Leptothrix cholodnii SP-6: one gene and its partner. The protein of the gene in region 2 binds, or shares a complex with, the protein of the main gene of each other region. Links are inferred from orthologs where the notes say so. Each region holds a gene or a part of one and is shown on either strand. Other genes may lie near its edges.

Evidence for each region.
Region 1: the proteins of accB (region 2) and accD are in contact, whole or in part, in a solved structure (PDB 8UXZ), measured with the Escherichia coli proteins. The link is inferred for Leptothrix cholodnii SP-6 from one-to-one orthologs.

What each region holds. Positions count from the first base shown.
Region 1 is NC_010524.1:1,788,720-1,798,458, reverse strand. Bases 1-2,999 are described here. They hold accD (acetyl-CoA carboxylase, carboxyltransferase subunit beta), read right to left. Parts: upstream 1,937-2,999; coding sequence 1,064-1,936; downstream 1-1,063. Other genes in these bases: trpB (tryptophan synthase subunit beta), read right to left, coding at 2,745-2,999; trpA (tryptophan synthase subunit alpha), read right to left, coding at 1,933-2,748; folC (bifunctional tetrahydrofolate synthase/dihydrofolate synthase), read right to left, coding at 1-972. In the rest of the region: more of trpB, read right to left, coding at 3,000-4,031; LCHO_RS08385 (phosphoribosylanthranilate isomerase), read right to left, coding at 4,049-4,711; tRNA pseudouridine(38-40) synthase TruA, read right to left, coding at 4,723-5,511; LCHO_RS08375 (motility hub landmark protein FimV), read right to left, coding at 5,543-8,119; asd (aspartate-semialdehyde dehydrogenase), read right to left, coding at 8,456-9,583; leuB (3-isopropylmalate dehydrogenase), read right to left, coding at 9,679-9,739.
Region 2 is NC_010524.1:4,466,181-4,473,634, forward strand. Bases 4,614-7,454 are described here. They hold accB (acetyl-CoA carboxylase biotin carboxyl carrier protein), read left to right. Parts: upstream 4,614-5,726; coding sequence 5,727-6,182; downstream 6,183-7,454. Other genes in these bases: LCHO_RS19835 (hypothetical protein), read left to right, coding at 4,614-4,777; LCHO_RS19840 (TlpA family protein disulfide reductase), read left to right, coding at 4,774-5,361; accC (acetyl-CoA carboxylase biotin carboxylase subunit), read left to right, coding at 6,193-7,454. In the rest of the region: 3-oxoacyl-ACP reductase FabG, read left to right, coding at 1-215; LCHO_RS19820 (ribonuclease catalytic domain-containing protein), read left to right, coding at 255-2,372; LCHO_RS19825 (energy transducer TonB), read left to right, coding at 2,387-3,277; LCHO_RS19830 (transglycosylase domain-containing protein), read left to right, coding at 3,303-4,106; more of LCHO_RS19835, read left to right, coding at 4,151-4,613. UniProt on the Escherichia coli protein: This protein is a component of the acetyl coenzyme A carboxylase complex; first, biotin carboxylase catalyzes the carboxylation of the carrier protein and then the transcarboxylase transfers the carboxyl group to form malonyl-CoA.

The DNA of each region.
Region 1 (9,739 bases), 2.7 Mb from region 2 along the record:
ATGGGTGCGCGGGTAGTAGCCCATCTGATCGAGGTTCTGTGCCAGCACCGCCGCGGCATGCGGGTTGTGCGCCACGTCGAACACCAGCGCCGGCTGGCCCGGCACGATCTGGAAGCGGCCCGGCAGCTCGACCATCGCCAGGCCATTGCGCACCGCCTGGGCCGGCACGGGCAAGACGGGGCGCAAGGCATCCAGGGCGGCCAGCACGCCCGAGGCGTTGAGCAACTGGTTGGCGCCGCGCAAGGCCGGGTAGCCGAGCGAGTTGTGACGCCGCGCGCGGCCGCTCCAGGACCACTGCTGGCGGTCGCCGGCGTAGTTGAAATCGCGGCCGAAGCACCACAGATCCGCACCCAGCTCGGCCGCCCGATCGAGCACGCTCTGCGGCGGCTGCGGGTCGGACACCACCACCGGCTTGCCGGCGCGCATGATGCCGGCCTTCTCGCGGCCGATCGCTTCGCGGTCGGCGCCGAGGTAGTCCATGTGGTCGAGGTCGATGCTGGTGATGATGGCGCAGTCGGTGTCGATCACGTTGACGGCATCGAGGCGCCCGCCCAGGCCGACCTCGAGCACCACCGCGTCGAGCGGCTGAGCGGCCATGCAGTGCAGCAAGGCCAGCGTGGTGAACTCGAAATAGGTCAGCGGCTCATCGCCCCGCGCGGCTTCGACCGCCTCGAAGTGCGCCAGCAGCTGCGCCTCCTTGACGATCTCGCCGTTCAGGCGCAAGCGCTCCTCGAAATGCACCAGATGCGGCGAGGTGTAGACGCCCACCCGGTAGCCCGCCTGCTGCAGGATGGCCTCGAGCATCGCGCAGGTCGAACCCTTGCCGTTGGTGCCGGCAACGGTGAAGACCGGCACGTCGAAGGCCAGGCCGAGGCGCTCGCGAACACGCGCCACGCGCGCCAGCGTCAGGTCGATCGTCACCGGATGCAGGCGCTCGCAATGGGCCAGCCAGTCGGCCAAGGTCTTGGACATGAAGGATGCTGCCGCGGGAGCGAGCAGAAAAGGAGGCCTCAAAGACAAGGGGCGCCTCGCGACGCCCCCCGGGAAATTCAGTCGAGCGATCTCAGGCGACGGCGTCGGCGCTCTGGCGCTGCAGCATGGCCAGCGTGCGGGCGATGGTCGAACGCAGCTGACGGCGGTCGACGATCATGTCGAGCGCGCCCTTCTCGAGCAGGAACTCCGAACGCTGGAAGCCTTCGGGCAGCTTCTCGCGCACGGTGTTCTCGATCACGCGCGGGCCGGCAAAGCCGATCAGCGCCTTGGGCTCGGCGATCACCACATCACCCACGAAGGCAAAACCGGCCGACACGCCACCCATCGTCGGATCGGTCAGCACGCTGATGTAGGGCAGCTTGGCTTTGGCCAGGCGGGTCAGCGAGGCGTTGGTCTTGGCCATCTGCATCAGCGACAGCAGGCCCTCCTGCATGCGTGCGCCACCGGTGGCGGTGAAGCAGACGAACGGCACCTTCTGCTCGATCGCCGCCTCGACGCCGCGCACGAAGCGCTCGCCGACCACCGAGCCCATCGAGCCGCCCATGAACTCGAACTCGAAGGCGGCCACGACCAGCGGGATGCTCATCACCGAGCCGCCCATCACGACCAGCGCATCGGTCTCGCCGGTGGCTTCCATGGCCTCCTTGATGCGCTCGGAGTACTTCTTGCTGTCCTTGAACTTGAGCGCGTCGACCGGCACCACTTCCTGGCCGATCTCGTAGCGCCCTTCCTGATCCAGGAAGGAATCGAGTCGCGCACGCGCGTCGATGCGGTGATGGTGCGTGCACTTGGGGCAGACGTTGACGTTCTGCTCTAGGTCGGTCTTGTAGAGCACCGTCTCGCAGGACGGGCATTTGACCCACAGCCCTTCCGGCACCGTGCGGCGGTCGGTCGGATTGGTGTGCTGGATCTTGGGCGGCAGCAGCTTGTCGAGCCAACTCATGCGTGTGTTCCTTGCAGGGTGTCGAGGGCCGTGCGAATTTCGGCGATGAAACCGGCAGCCACCGGTACCACCCGCTCACGCGGCTCGTTTTCGATCAGTTGAATGATACGGGAACCGATCACCACGGCGTCCGATACCCGGGCCACCGCCACGGCCGTCGCCGCGTCGCGGATGCCGAATCCCACGCCGACCGGCACGCTCACATGGCTGCGGATGCGCGGGATCATGCGGGCCACCGCGTCGGTGTCGAGGTTGCCCGAGCCGGTCACGCCCTTGAGCGACACGTAGTACACGTAGCCGGTGGCGATGCGGCCGACGTCGGCCATGCGGGCATCGGTCGAGGTCGGCGCCAGCAGGAAGATCGGGTCGAGATCGGCCGCACGCAGGCGATCGGCGAACGCCTCGCACTCCTGCGGCGGGTAGTCGACCACCAGCACGCCGTCGACACCGGCCGCACGCGCATCGTCGACGAACCGATCCGGGCCGTAACGCTCGACCGGGTTGGCGTAGCCCATCAGCACCACCGGCGTGGTGTCGTCGGTTTCGCGGAACCGCGCCACCATCGCCAGCACGTCGGCGGTGGAGATGTTGCGCGAGAGTGCGCGTTCACTGGCGCGCTGGATCACCGGGCCATCGGCCATCGGATCCGAAAACGGCACGCCCAGTTCGATCACGTCGGCACCCGCCTTGGCCATGGCGTGCATCAGATCGACCGTGATGTCGGCAAACGGATCGCCGGCAGTCACATACGGAATCAGCGCCTTGCGGCCCTGCCCGGCCAGGCGCGCGAAGGTGGCGGCGATGCGGCTCATTGCACACCCCCGGCCTTGCGCTGGATCTCGACCACGGACGGATCGCCGCCCTTCACGCTCTGGCCGCGGCACGACGGCCGGCAGTAGAAATCGGCGCCCGACAGGTCGGCCACCGTGCCGATGTCCTTGTCGCCACGGCCCGACAGATTGACGAGGACGTGCTGGTCCGGGCGCATGGTCTTGGCCAGTTTCATCGCGTAGGCAACCGCGTGGCTGGATTCGAGTGCCGGGATGATGCCCTCGGCGCGGCACAGGTAATGGAAGGCCTGCAGCGCCTCGGCATCGGTGATGCCGACGTATTCGGCACGGCCGATGTCCTTCAGGTAGGCGTGCTCGGGGCCGACGCCGGGGTAGTCGAGACCGGCCGACACCGAGTGCGTCTCGGTGATCTGGCCGTTGGCGTCCTGCAGCACATAGGTGCGGTTGCCGTGCAGCACGCCGGGGGAGCCGCGTTGCAAGGAGGCCGAATGCTTGCCGCTTTCCATGCCCTCGCCCGCCGCCTCGACACCGATCAGGCGCACGCCTTCATGCGGGATGTAGGGATAGAAGATGCCCATCGCGTTGCTGCCGCCACCGACACAGGCCACCACCGCATCGGGTTGACGGCCCGCGAGGGCGGGCATCTGCACCAGGCATTCGTCGCCGATCACGCGCTGGAAGTCGCGCACCATCGCCGGATACGGGTGCGGCCCCGCCACCGTGCCGATGATGTAGAAGGTGTTCTCGACGTTGGTGACCCAGTCGCGCATCGCCTCGTTGAGCGCATCCTTGAGCGTCTTGCTGCCCGACTCGACCGGCACCACGCGCGCGCCCAGCAGGTTCATGCGGTAGACGTTGGGGCTCTGGCGCTTGACGTCCTCGCTGCCCATGTAGACCACGCATTCCATGCCGTAGCGCGCGCAGATGGTGGCGGTGGCCACGCCATGCTGGCCGGCACCGGTCTCGGCGATCACGCGCGGCTTGCCCATGCGCCGGGCGAGCAGCGCCTGGCCGATGGTGTTGTTGATCTTGTGCGCGCCGGTGTGGTTGAGATCCTCGCGCTTGAGGTAGATCTGCGCGCCGCCCACTTCACGGCTCATGCGTGCGGCGTGATAGACCGGGCTCGGGCGGCCGACGAAATGCGCCAGTTCGTTGCGGAATTCGGCGATGAACTCGGGGTCGTGGCGGTAACGCTCGTAGGCCGCATTCAGTTCGTCGAGCGCGTGGCTCAGGGTTTCGGCGACAAAGCTGCCGCCGTAGATCCCGAAATGCCCGCGGGCATCGGGTTGCTGGTAATCGAACATCGGATCTGTCTCTCGGCTCAATATCCGCTGCTGGCGTCGATCGAACGCGCATCAGCATCACGGACGGCTTCGCAAAACTGGCGCATCAGCACGGCATCCTTGATGCCCTTGGCCGACTCGACGCCAGAACTCACATCAACGGCCCACGGCCGGACGCGAAGCACTCCATCGGTCACGTTTGCAGGATTCAACCCACCAGACAAAACGACCGGACGGGGCACGTCTGAGGGAATGAGCGACCAATCGAAGACCTTTCCGCCGCCGCCATAACCCTCGACATGGGCGTCGAGCAGGATGGCCTGGGCGCTGGTGTAGGAGCGTGCGAAGTTTAACAAGTCGAAACCCGGATCCATGCGCGCAGCACGCAGATACGGTCGGCCCGAGGCCTCGCACTGCGCCGGTGTTTCGTCACCGTGAAACTGCAGCAGCAGGTTCGGGATCTGCTCGCAGGCCCGTTCGACGTCTTCCGGCGACGCATTCACGAACAATCCGACCGGGGTCACGAAGGGTGGCAGGCGCCGAGCCAGATCGCTCGCCAGGGCCAGGCTGACATGGCGCGGGCTGCGTGGATAGAAGACCAGACCGATCGCATCGGCGCCGGCAGCCACGGCCACATCCACGTCACCGGGCCGCGTCAGGCCGCAGATCTTGATGCGTGTTCGGGCAGGCGAAAGAATCATGACAACAAGCCTCAGGCCCCCGGCAGCCAGTCGAAAGCGGGTGTGTGCTCGGGCAGAACAAGCTCGGCATCGTAGCGCGGGCCCAGAAAATACAGCCCGTCGGGAGAAAAGGTCGGCGCCGCCAGCCGGCGGTCACGCGACGCCAGAACCCCGGCGAGCCAGGCCGGATCGCGTGCACCGGTGCCGACCGCGATCAGGCACCCCATCAGGTTGCGGATCATGTGGTGCAGGAACGCGGAAGCCTCGAAATCGAAGCGCCAGTACGGGCCATGCCGGCCGATCCGGATGGTGCGCATCTGCTTGACCGGCGACAGCGCCTGGCAATCGGCCGACCGGAAAGCCGAGAAGTCGTGCTCGCCGATCAGCAAGGCCGCAGAGGCCTCCATGCGCGCCTGATCCAGCGGGCGGAAGATCCAGCCGACCTGCCCGGCCTCCATCGCCGGACGCACCGGCGACTCGAGCAGCACATAGGCATAGCGCCGGGCTCGCGCCGCATTGCGGGCATGGAAGGCATCGGGCACAGGCCGACACCACTGGACCGCCACGTCCGGCGGCAGGTAGGTGTTGGTGCCACGGACCCACGAAAAGGGCTCGCGGTCGCGATCGGTATCGAGGTGGACGACCTGATTGAGCGCGTGAACCCCCGCATCGGTGCGCCCGGCGCAGCTGACGCGGATCGGCGTGGCGGCAAAGCGGCACAAGGCCGCTTCGAGCACATCCTGGACGGTCGCCCCGTTGGTCTGGCTCTGCCAGCCCCTGTAGGCCGATCCGCGGTAGCTCAGGCCCAGCGCCAGACGCAAGGCCGTCGCCCCCGTTCAATCACGAGCGCGCTCAAGCGAGACCGTCGAGCATGGCCTGCGCCTTGGCCTTGAGTGCGCCGTCGGCGTTCTCGATGACCTCCTGCAGCAGATCCCGTGCACCTTCGTAGTCACCGATCTGGTTGAACTCTTCAGCCAGCTCGAGCTTGCGTGCCAGCGGATCCGAACCGTCGTCCTCGCCCACATCGAAGGCCGACATGGTGTCGGTTGATGCCAGATTGGCAGGCACGCTGGGCGCGGCATCCAGGTCGAGCGAGATGTCGGCCAGATCGATCGAGGACGGACGCGAACTCGGGGCTGCAGCCGGCGCATCGAACTGAGGCAGATCGTGCAGGTCGAAGTCCAGGCTGTGCGTGCCGGAATCGAGATTGCTGCCCGGCACCGACGGCGCAGCATCGAAACCGGCCGGTGCGCTGCTGAAGGCACTGGGCACCGAAGGCGCTGCTTCGTCCATCCGGGCAGGCATCGAGATGTCGAGGTCGACATCCGCAGACGAGCCCGAGGGAATGTCACCGGTCAGATCGAGATCGGGCACGCTGTGCTCGAAACGCGACGGAGACGGCACGATCGACTGAGGCATCGTGCTCGCGCCGAGCATCTCGCTGCCGACGTCGGCCGAGCTTCCGGAGCCGGGCTGGCCACCGGGTTCGTAGAGCGGATTCTCAGGGTCGATCGAACGGCCCAGCTCTTGCGCACGAACCCAGTCTTCACCTTGGCCACCGGTCAGTCCGTAGAGCTCGCCGGCGAGCAGTTCGTAGCCCTTGGTGTCGCGGCGCTTGGCGTAGACCTCGAGCAACTTGGTGCGGATGGCCAGGCGCTCGGGATTGGCGCGCATCGCCTCCTTGAGGATTTCCTCGGCTTGCAGATCGCGGCCATAGGCGAGATAGACATCCGCCTCGGCGACCGGATCGACGTCGCCGATCGCATCGATCTGGCTGAGCGAATAGCTCATCGACGACGGCGCGCCCGATGCATCACGGGTGTCGATGCGCTGACCACCGCTGGCACCGAAGAACGAATCCGGCTGCAGACGGCTTTCAAGGAAGGACGTCACACCGGCGTCTTCCTTGCCCTTGCCGCGCAGACGGTAATAGCCCAGACCCGCCAGCAGCGCGAGGACCAGACCGGCCCCCGGCAGAACCCACGGGTTTTCGGACAACGAGTCGATCAGCGACGGCTGGTCGTCGGCAGCCTGCTCGGGCGCCGGTGCGGACGGCATGACCGAGGCAGCAGGCGCTACCGCCATCGCGGCCGGGCTGGCCGCATCGCTTGCAGCGGCTGCCGCTTCAGGCGCAGAAGCCTGTGATGCCGCGGGCTCCGCAGCAGCGACGACAACGGCAGGCGGCGCCGAAGCGGCCGACGCCGCCACCGGCGCGGGCTCAGGCGCGGCACCGACGCTCAACGCGGGCAAAGGTGACGAGGCGGCGACCGCAGCAGCAGGCTTGCGAGCCATCTGTGCTTCCGACGCGGCCTGGAGCTTCTTCAGCTCTTCGACGTTGCGCTGGATCTCGGTGGCACGAGCGGCGGCTTCCTTGGCGGCGCGCTCCTTGGCGATCGCATCTTCGGCGCTTGCAACCACCGCGCCGGTGGCCGGCTTGCCCTTGTCGAGACGCAGGCGATCCTGGGTCTGGCTCTGGGACTGCTTGTTGTCCTGCACCTCGGCCCGGACCGTGCCGGTCGCCTGGCGGGCGGGTGCGGTGTCGTCCTTGGGCTCGGGAACCGATGAGGCGAGACGCTGCCGATAGGCATTGAAATCGGCACTCTGGGCCTGGATGATCTGGCGCGCCTCCTGGGCATCGATCGCGGTCATCTGCTCCGACGACGGCACGTTCAACACGACACCCGCCTTCAGGCGGTTCATGTTGTCACCCGTGAAGGCCTGCGGATTGCCACGGAACAGGCCCACCAGCGCCTGATCGAGCGACGCGCCACCGGACTGCAGCTTCGACGAGATGGACGTCAGCGTGTCGCCACGCTTGACGCGGTATTCGGTCGGCGGGGACGACGCCGATGCATCGGGCTCGGCAGCCGGCTTGCGCAACGCGAGCTCGCCCCGGGCCGGGGCGACAGGCGCCGGCGACAGCGCAGGCGCCGGTGCGGTGGGCGCGGGTGTCGGTGCCGCAGCAACCGGAGCCGGCACCTGAACCGGCGGCTCGACTCGGGTCGGTGCCGGAGCCGGCGCAGCGGCGATGGCCGGCGCGGGCGCAGACGGCGCGCGTGCGGTTGCCGGCGGATCGAACAGGAGCGTGTACTCGCGCAACAGCCGACCGCTGGACCACGAAATCTCGAGGATCACGTCGACGAACGGTTCCTGCACCGACTGGTCGCTGGAGATCCGCAGGAACGGCGTGCCGTCGGCGCGACGCTGCAGCGTGACGCTGGTGGCCGGCAGGACGGGGTTGTAGTCGACACCCGCGATTCGATACGAATCAGGCGGCGCGACACGAACACGCAGGTTCGATGCCTCGTCGGGCGTCAGGCTGGTGACATCGATCTCTGCACGCAGACCCTCTCCCAGCGCAGACTGCACCGTCAGTCGGCCCAGGCTCAGGGCCCAGGCAGAGGGCGCGGCGCAAATCGCAGCCGTCACGGCAACCGCAGCTGCCACTTGCTTCAGAGCCAAACGCCCCGTACGCGTCATATCGGTTTTCAAGGCGTCTCCCATGCAATGGCTCGAACAATACCCCCAAGCCATCTCAGTCAGGTCGAGCAAACAGTTCAGTTAAGTGCAGGAACGAGCCTGTTGGCGATCATCACACAGCCGACTCAAATTTCCTGAAATCACAATAACATCAAGAAGATACAAAGACAAGCTCATGCAGTGGCTGATGTTTGCGGCGATCAGTCCCCATGCGCATGATGTCGTGACGGTCGTTGTCGAGGGACAACGACCGCCAAGCCCGTCCTGTCGATCAATCAAGCCGACTCAGGCGGCCAGCAGGATGCGCAACATGCGCCGCAGCGGCTCCGCAGCGCCCCACAGCAGCTGATCGCCGATGGTGAAGGCGCCGACGTATTCAGGGCCCATCGCCAGCTTGCGGATGCGACCGACCGGAATCGTCATCGTGCCGGTGACGGCCACCGGCGTCAGGTCCTTGATCGTCGCTTCGCGGGTATTGGGAACCACCTTCACCCACTCGTTGTCGGCGGCGATCATGGCCTCGATGTCTGCCACCGGCACGTCCTTCTTGAGCTTGAAGGTCAGCGCCTGGCTGTGGCAGCGCATCGCACCGACGCGCACGCAGAAACCGTCGACCGGGATGGCCGCCGAGCCGAAGCCCTCGCCCAGGCCGAGGATCTTGTTGGTCTCGGCCATGCCCTTCCACTCTTCCTTGGATTGGCCGTTGCCCAGGTCCTTGTCGATCCAGGGGATCAGCGAACCGCCCAGCGGCACGCCGAAGTTGGCGGTCTGCTCGGCCGTCAGGCCGCGCTGGGTGGCGATGACCTGGCGGTCGATCTCGAGGATGGCGCTCTTCGGGTCGTCGAGCAGTGCGCGCACCGAGGCGTTGAGCGTGCCGTACTGCGTCAGCAGTTCGCGCATGTGCTGGGCACCGCCGCCGCTGGCCGCCTGGTAGGTCTGGGTGCTCATCCACTCGACCAGGCCGGCCTTGTAGAGCGCGCCCACGCCCATCAGCATGCAGCTGACGGTGCAGTTGCCACCGACCCAGTTGCGCCCGCCCTTGGCCAGCGCATCCTTGATCACCGGCGAGTTGACCGGGTCGAGGATGATGACCGCGTCGGACTCCATGCGCAGCGTCGACGCCGCATCGATCCAGTGGCCGTTCCAGCCCGCCGCACGCAGCTTGCCGAACACCGCCGAGGTGTAGTCGCCACCCTGAGCGGTGACGATGATGTCGCAGCGCTTGAGCGCGTCGATGTCGTACGCGTCCTGCAGCGTGGTCTCGTTCTTCGCCTGCGCCGGAGCCTTGCCGCCCGAGTTCGAGGTCGAGAAGAACAGAGGCTCGAAGTGCGCGAAGTCATCTTCAGCCTGCATGCGATCCATCAGGACCGAGCCGACCATGCCGCGCCAGCCGACCAAACCTACGAGTGCCATTTCCGTGATTCCTTGTTGAGCGTTGTCCCGGACCCCTGAATCCCCCGGCTCGCTTCGCCGGGGTCCAGGTGTGGGGGCGAGACGAAACCGAGCGATCAGCTCTTGGTAATCGTTTTGGTCATGGTGGCGCCAGTGAGCGCCGCCACGACGGCGTCG
Region 2 (7,454 bases):
GCGTGCGGGTCAATGCGGTGGCGCCGGGTTTCATCGAGACGCCGATCCTCGCGACCATCCCCGACAAGGTGATGGAGCAGATGCGCCACGACGTGCCGCTGCGCCGCCTGGGCAAGCCCGAGGAGATCGCCAACGTCTACGCCTTCCTGGCCAGCGACGAGGCCAGCTACATCAACGGCACCGTGATCGAGGTGGCAGGCGGGCTGACCGTCTGAGCCGGCCGGCGGTGCGCGCCCTGCGACAATCCCGCCCCTATGGCCCAGAACCCTCCACAGCACTCAGCCCAGCATTTCGCCCTGTTTGACGAAGCCGGCAAATTCCTCGCCGGCCGTGTCCTGTCCGAAGCCGAAAGCTCGCTGCAGATCGAGCTCGACTCGGGCAAGCGGGCCAAGGTCAAGGCCGTCAACGTGATGCTGCGCTTCGACAAGCCCGCGCCGGCCGAGCTGATCGCCGAAGGCCAGCGCCTGGCCGAGCAGATCGACCTCGACCTGGCCTGGGAATTCGCGCCCGAAGAGGATTTCGGCTTCGCCGATTTCGCGCGCGACTATTTCAACGCCAGCGCCGGCGTGACGCAGCAGGCCGCGGCGCTGTTTCGCCTGCACGGCGCGCCGCACTACTTCCGCCGCGCCGGCAAGGGCCAGTTCCGCAAGGCGCCCGAAGAGATCGTCAAAGCCGCGCTGCTGGGCATCGAGCGCAAGGCCCAGCAGGCCGCGCAGATCGAGGGCTGGGTCGGCGAGCTGGTGGCCAGGACCTGCCCGCAGCCGGTGCGCGAGCAGCTCTACAAGATCCTCTTCAAGCCCGACAAGAACGCGCCCGAATACAAGGCGGTGGTCGACGCCGCCCGCCGCGCCCAGCGCGCGCCGCTCGACCTGCTGCTCGACGCCGGCGCGATCGACAGCCCCTACCAGTTCCACTGGCGGCGCTTCCTGTTCGACCAGTTCCCCAAGGGCACGAACTTCCCCGCCGGCCTGGCTGCGCCGGCCATCAAGGACGAGCTGCCGCTGGCGCCGGTGCGGGCGTTTTCGGTCGACGACTCGTCGACCACCGAGATCGACGACGCGCTGTCGGTGCAGGGCCTGGGCAGCGGCACGGTGATCTTCGGCGTGCACATCGCCGCGCCCGCGCTGGCGGTTCAGCCCGACTCGGCCGTCGACAAGGTGGCGCGCGACCGTTTCTCGACCGTCTACATGCCGGGCTGGAAGCTGACCATGCTGCCCGACGAGGTGGTGCAGTCGTACACGCTGATGGAAGGCCGCGATTGCCCGGCCGTGTCGCTGTACGTCACCTTCGACGAGGCCACGCTGGAGGTGCGCGGCAGCGAGACCAAGATCGAGCGCGTGCCGATCGCCGCCAACCTGCGCCACGACCAGCTCGACGCCGTCGTCACCGAAGCCGCGCTGACCGGTGCGGCGCCGGCCGAGTTCGCCTTCGCGCCCGAGCTGAGCTTCGCCTTCCGGCTGGCCCGTCACCTGAAGGCCGGGCGCGAGGTGGTGCGCGGCAAGCCGGAGAACTTCAACCGGCCGGACTACAACTTCAAGCTGGTCGACGCCGAGGGGCTGTCGATCGCCGAGCTGCCGGCCGGCCATGAAAAGATCGTGATCAGCGAACGCCGCCGCGGCGCGCCGCTCGACACCATCGTCGCCGAGGCCATGATCCTGGCCAACAACACCTGGGGCGGCTGGCTGGCCGAGCTGGGCGTGCCGGGCATCTACCGCAGCCAGGCCAGCATGGCGCCGGGCATCAAGGTGCGCATGCAGACCCGGCCCGCGCCACACGCCGGCATGGGCGTGGCGCACTACACCTGGGCCACCTCGCCGCTGCGCCGCTACGTCGACCTGGTCAACCAATGGCAGATCATCGCCTGCGCCCGCCACGGCCGCACCGCCGCGCTGGTGGCGCCGTTCAAGCCCAAGGACACCGCGCTGCTGGCGATCATCAGCGGCTTCGACGCCGCCTACTCGGCCTACAACGGCTTCCAGAACGGCATCGAGCGCTACTGGACGCTGCGCTGGCTGGAGCAGAACGACGTCACCGAGATCGACTGCTCGGTGATGAAGGACGGCCTGGTGCGCGCCGACAGCCTGCCGCTGGTGCTGCGCGCCATCGGCGCCGAGCAGATGCCGCGCGGCGCGCATGTGCGCGTGCGGCTGGGCCGCCCCGACCTGCTGACGCTCGACATCGGGGGCAGCGTCTCGACCCGCCTGGATGATGCGGCCTGCGCCGAAGCCGTGCCCGAGGACGAAGGCGACGACGCCGCCGAGGCCGCGCCGCTGGCGCTGGCGATCGACCTGGGGGACGCGGATGCAGGCGCCGATCCGGGAGCCGACGCCGGCACCACGGCCGGCGCCGACAGCGTGCCCGCCCAAGGCTGAGCACGGGGCGTGACGTGAACGCGAAATCCGTCCTGCAACGCCTGCGGCAACTGTCGACCCTGCAGGTGGCGCTGCTGGTCAGCCTGGCCGTGCACGCGGCCTTGCTGACGGTGCGCTTCGTCGACCCCGAAGGTTTGCGGCGCATCCTCGAAGACACGCCGCTGGAGGTGGTGCTGGTCAATTCCAGCAGCGCCACCGCGCCGCCCAACGCGCAGGTCATCGCCCAGCGCAACCTGGCCGGCGGCGGCGATGCGGCACAGGGCCGGGCGACCTCGCCGCTGCCGCCGATGCCGACCACCCAGGCCGGCGATTCGTTCGAGGACACCCGCCAGCAGATCGCGCAGCTGCAGGCGCAGCAGATGCTGCTGCTGGCGCAGGTCAAGCGCGAGCTGGCCAGCCTGTCCACGCCCGAGCAGCGCCAGAGCGGCAACCCGACGCTGCGTCCGGCCGAGGAGCAGCGCCGCCGCCAGCTGCTGGCCCTGCTGGCGCAGATCGAGAAACGCATCCAGCAGGAAAACGCCCGGCCGCGCCGGCGCTTCGTCAGCCCGGCCGCGCGCGAGGGCGTGCACGCGCTCTATTACGACAGCCTGCGCCAGCGCGTCGAGGACGTCGGCACCCGCAACTTCCCGGAGGTCAACGGCCGCAAGCTCTACGGCGAACTGACGATGCTGGTGGCAGTGGGCGGCAGCGGCGAGGTGGTCGAGGCCGACATCGTGCAGTCGTCAGGCAACAAGGTGCTCGACAAGCGCGCCCTGACGATCGTGCGCGGCGCCGCGCCCTACGGCAACTTCACGCCGGCGATGCTGGCGCAGTTCGACCAGCTGGTGTTCGTCTCGCGCTTCCGCTTCACGCGCGACGAGGGCCTGAAGGCGGCCGTCGAGGACGCCACCGGCGCGCGACCCTGAACCTTCTGAAAAGTCCTCCGACGCGATGAAAGTGCTGAAGTCGCACGCGGTGCGCCTGCTCGTGCTGCTGGTGCTCAGCGGCCTGGCGCTGCAGCTGTTCTTCCTGGCGCGCATCACGGCGATGCGCTGGATCGACCCCGAGTCGACCGCCTTCCAGCGCAGCGAGATCTGGCGCCTGGTGAGCGAGCAGCATCAGCTGAGCTGGAGCCAGCGCTGGGTGCCGTACGAGCAGATCGCCGACTCGCTCAAGCGCGCCGTGATCGCCAGCGAGGACGCCGGTTTCGTCGATCACAGCGGCGTCGAATGGGACGCGATCGAGAAGGCCTGGACACGCAACCAGCAGGCCGAGGCGCGCGCCGAGAAGCTCAACGAGGCGCGCCTGCGCCGCGAGGAACAGGCGGCGGCGCGCCGCAAGTCCGAGGCGGCCGCCAGCGCGCGCTCGCCCCGGCTCGTGCAGCCCAAGGTGGTCGGCGGCTCGACCATCAGCCAGCAACTGGCCAAGAACCTGTTCCTGTCGGGCGAGCGCACCACGCTGCGCAAGGGCCAGGAGCTGCTGATCACGCTGATGCTGGAGACGGCGCTGCCGAAGGCGCGCATCCTCGAGATCTACCTGAACAACGTCGAATGGGGCGAGGGGCTGTTCGGCGCGCAGGCGGCGGCGCGGCACTACTTCCACATCGACGCCGCCCGGCTCGGCGCCTACCAGGCCGCGCGCCTGGCGGTGATGCTGCCGGCGCCCAAGCGCTTCGAGAAGCGACCCGATTCGGCCTACGTGCTGGGTCGATCGTCGACCGTCGCGGCGCGCATGGGGGCGGTCGAGCTGCCCTGACCGGCCGTCTGCGCGCCGGCGACGGGCTGCCTAGAATCCTGCTCATGACATCCGAGCTGACCCTGGAAATCGCTGCCGTGGCCGCCGGCCTGGTGGTCGACGAGGGTCTCGAATACGGCCCGGCCAAGCGCCGCGCCGCGCAGCAGGTCGGGCGGCGCACCACCCGCGCCGCCGATCTGCCCGACAACGAGACGCTCGAGGACGCCGTGCGCGAGCACATCGCGCTGTTCTGCGCCGACACCCAGCCCGCCGAACTCGCCGCGCTGCGCCAGGTGGCGGCGCTGTGGATGGCGCGCCTGGCGGCGTTTCGTCCGCACCTGTGCGGCGCGGTCTGGCGCGGCACCGCCACCCGGCTGTCGGTGGTGCACCTCGAACTGTTCTGCAACGACAGCAAGGAGGCCGAGATCGCCTTGCTCGATCGGCAGGTCGATTTCGACATCGGCAGCGTGACGGGGCCGCGTGGCCGCCCGATCGACGTGCTGGTGATCGACCACCCGTGCCGCGAGCTGGGCGAGTCGGTCAACGTGCAGCTGACGGTGCTCGACCACGACGACCTGCGCGGCGCCCTCAAACCCGATGCCCGCGGCCGCAGCCAGCGTGGCGATCTGGCCGCGCTGCAGCGGCTGATGCAACACTCCGCCCAGACGCGGACACCCGAAAGCGCTCCATGAACCGTCGCAAGCTCACCCTCGGCGTCGTCGCCGGCACCGCCCTGGCCGCGGGGATCGGCTGGTCGCTGCGCCGCGGTGCCGGCACGCCGCCGGCCACCCCCGACACCGCCAACCCGAGCGCAGCCCGGGCCCCGGCCGGCGCCGATGCGGCATCGGCCGGCGCCGCACCCGATCTGTGGAGCCTGCGCTTCGATCGCCCCGAGGGCGGCGAGGTGGTGATGGCGAGCCTGCGCGGCAAGCCCCTGCTGATCAACTTCTGGGCCACCTGGTGCCCGCCCTGCGTGCGCGAGATGCCGCTGCTCGACAGCCATGCACGCGAGTTCGGCCCACGCGGCCTTCAGGTGCTGGGCCTGGCGGTGGACGGGCCGTCGCCGGTGCGCGAGTTCCTGCTCAAGACGCCGGTCAGCTTTCCGATCGGCTTGACCGGTTTTGCCGGCACCGAGCTGGCGCGCTCGCTCGGCAACACGACCGGCGGTCTGCCGTTCACGGTGCTGTTCGACAGCGCCGGCACCGCCGTGCAACAGAAGCTGGGCGAGACCCATCTGGCCGAGCTGCAGGGCTGGGCCAAGTCGGTCGGGCTCTGATCGGCGGCCCCCGCTTCGCGCGGTGGGCTGCAAACCACGAGCCTGTCAAGGGTCTTCGTGAGCTCAAAACGGCGTAAAGTCGGGGGTTTGTCTTTCAAACCCTCAGCTTTCATGCACATCATCGCTTTCCTTGACCGCGGTCGCGAAGCGCGGCACCGCCCGGCACGGCCCGGTCAGTCAGCTGCGCCGACGACCTGCACCGAGGTCGGGGCTGGGGTGTCCACGCTGCGCCCAGCGGTGTCGGCCATGACCGACACCGCCCGGCGGTGCATTGACGGGTCGGCCTGCTCATGAGCAAGGCACCCAAGGTATCGGCCGAAACGGTCGCTGACTCCCCCACCACAAAGAACCATGGAGCTCCCCGCATGGACCTTCGCAAGCTCAAGACCCTGATCGACCTGGTTTCGGAATCGAACATTTCCGAGCTGGAGATCACTGAAGCCGACGGCAAGGTCCGGATCGTCAAGACCGCACCGGTGGCCGCCGTGGCAGCGCCGGTCTATGCCGCAGCGCCCGTGGCCGCTCCGGTGGCGGCCGTGGCCGCGGCCCCGGTGGTCGCAGCCGTGGCCGAAGCGCCAGCCTTCACCGGCCATGTCGTGAAGTCGCCGATGGTGGGCACCTTCTACCGCGCCTCCAACCCCGGCGCCAAGCCGCTGGTGGATGTCGGCCAGCAGGTCAAGGAAGGCCAGGCGGTCTGCATCATCGAAGCCATGAAGATCATGAACGAGATCGACAGCGACAAGGCCGGCACGATCAGCAAGGTGCTGGTCGAGAACGGCCAGGCGGTCGAGTACGGCCAGCCGCTGTTCATCATCGAATGAGGTCTTCTTGATGTTCAAGAAAATACTCATCGCCAACCGAGGCGAGATCGCCCTTCGCATCCAGCGCGCCTGCCGCGAGATGGGCATCCGCGCGGTGGTGGTCTATTCGGAGGCCGACCGCGACGCCAAGTACGTCAAGCTGGCCGACGAATCGGTCTGCATCGGGCCGGCCGCGTCGACGCTCAGCTACCTCAACATGCCGGGCATCATCGCCGCCGCCGAGGTGACCGACGCCGAGGCGATCCACCCGGGTTACGGCTTCCTGTCGGAGAACGCCAACTTCGCCGAGCGGGTCGAGAAAAGCGGCTTCGCCTTCATCGGCCCGACGCCCGAGTCGATCCGCCTGATGGGCGACAAGGTGTCGGCCAAGGACGCGATGGTCAAGGCCGGCGTGCCCACCGTGCCGGGCGTGCCCGGCGCCCTGCCCGAAGACAGCAAGGAAGTGATCCGCATCGCCCGCGAAGTGGGCTACCCGGTGATCATCAAGGCGTCGGGCGGCGGCGGCGGGCGCGGCATGCGCGTGGTGCACACCGAAGCCGCGCTGCTGACGGCGGTGCAGACCACCCGCGCCGAAGCCGGTGCGGCGTTCGGCAATCCGGCGGTCTACCTCGAGAAGTTCCTCGAGAACCCGCGCCACATCGAGATCCAGGTGCTGGCCGACACGCACGGCAACGCGGTCTGGCTGGGCGAGCGCGACTGCTCGATGCAGCGCCGTCACCAGAAGATCATCGAGGAAGCGCCGGCTCCGGGCATCCCGCGCAAGGTGATCGAGAAGGTCGGCGAACGCTGTGCGGCGGCCTGCAAGAAGATCGGCTATCGCGGCGCGGGCACCTTCGAGTTCCTGTTCGAGAACGGCGAGTTCTACTTCATCGAGATGAACACGCGCGTGCAGGTCGAGCACCCGGTGACCGAGCTGGTGACCGGCATCGACATCGTGCAGCAGCAGATCCGCATCGCTGCGGGCGAGAAGCTGTCGTTCACGCAGAAGCAGGTGCCGGTGCGTGGCCACTCGATCGAGTGCCGCATCAACGCCGAGGATCCGTACACCTTCATGCCCTCACCGGGCCGCATCTCGATGTGGCACCCGCCGGGTGGCCCGGGCGTGCGCGTCGACTCGCATGCGTACACCAACTACTTCGTGCCGCCGAACTACGACTCGATGATCGGCAAGGTGATCGTGCACGCCGACACGCGCGACCAGGCGCTGGCGCGCATGCGCAGCGCGCTGAGCGAAACGCTGGTCGAAGGCATCTCGACCAACATCCCGCTGCA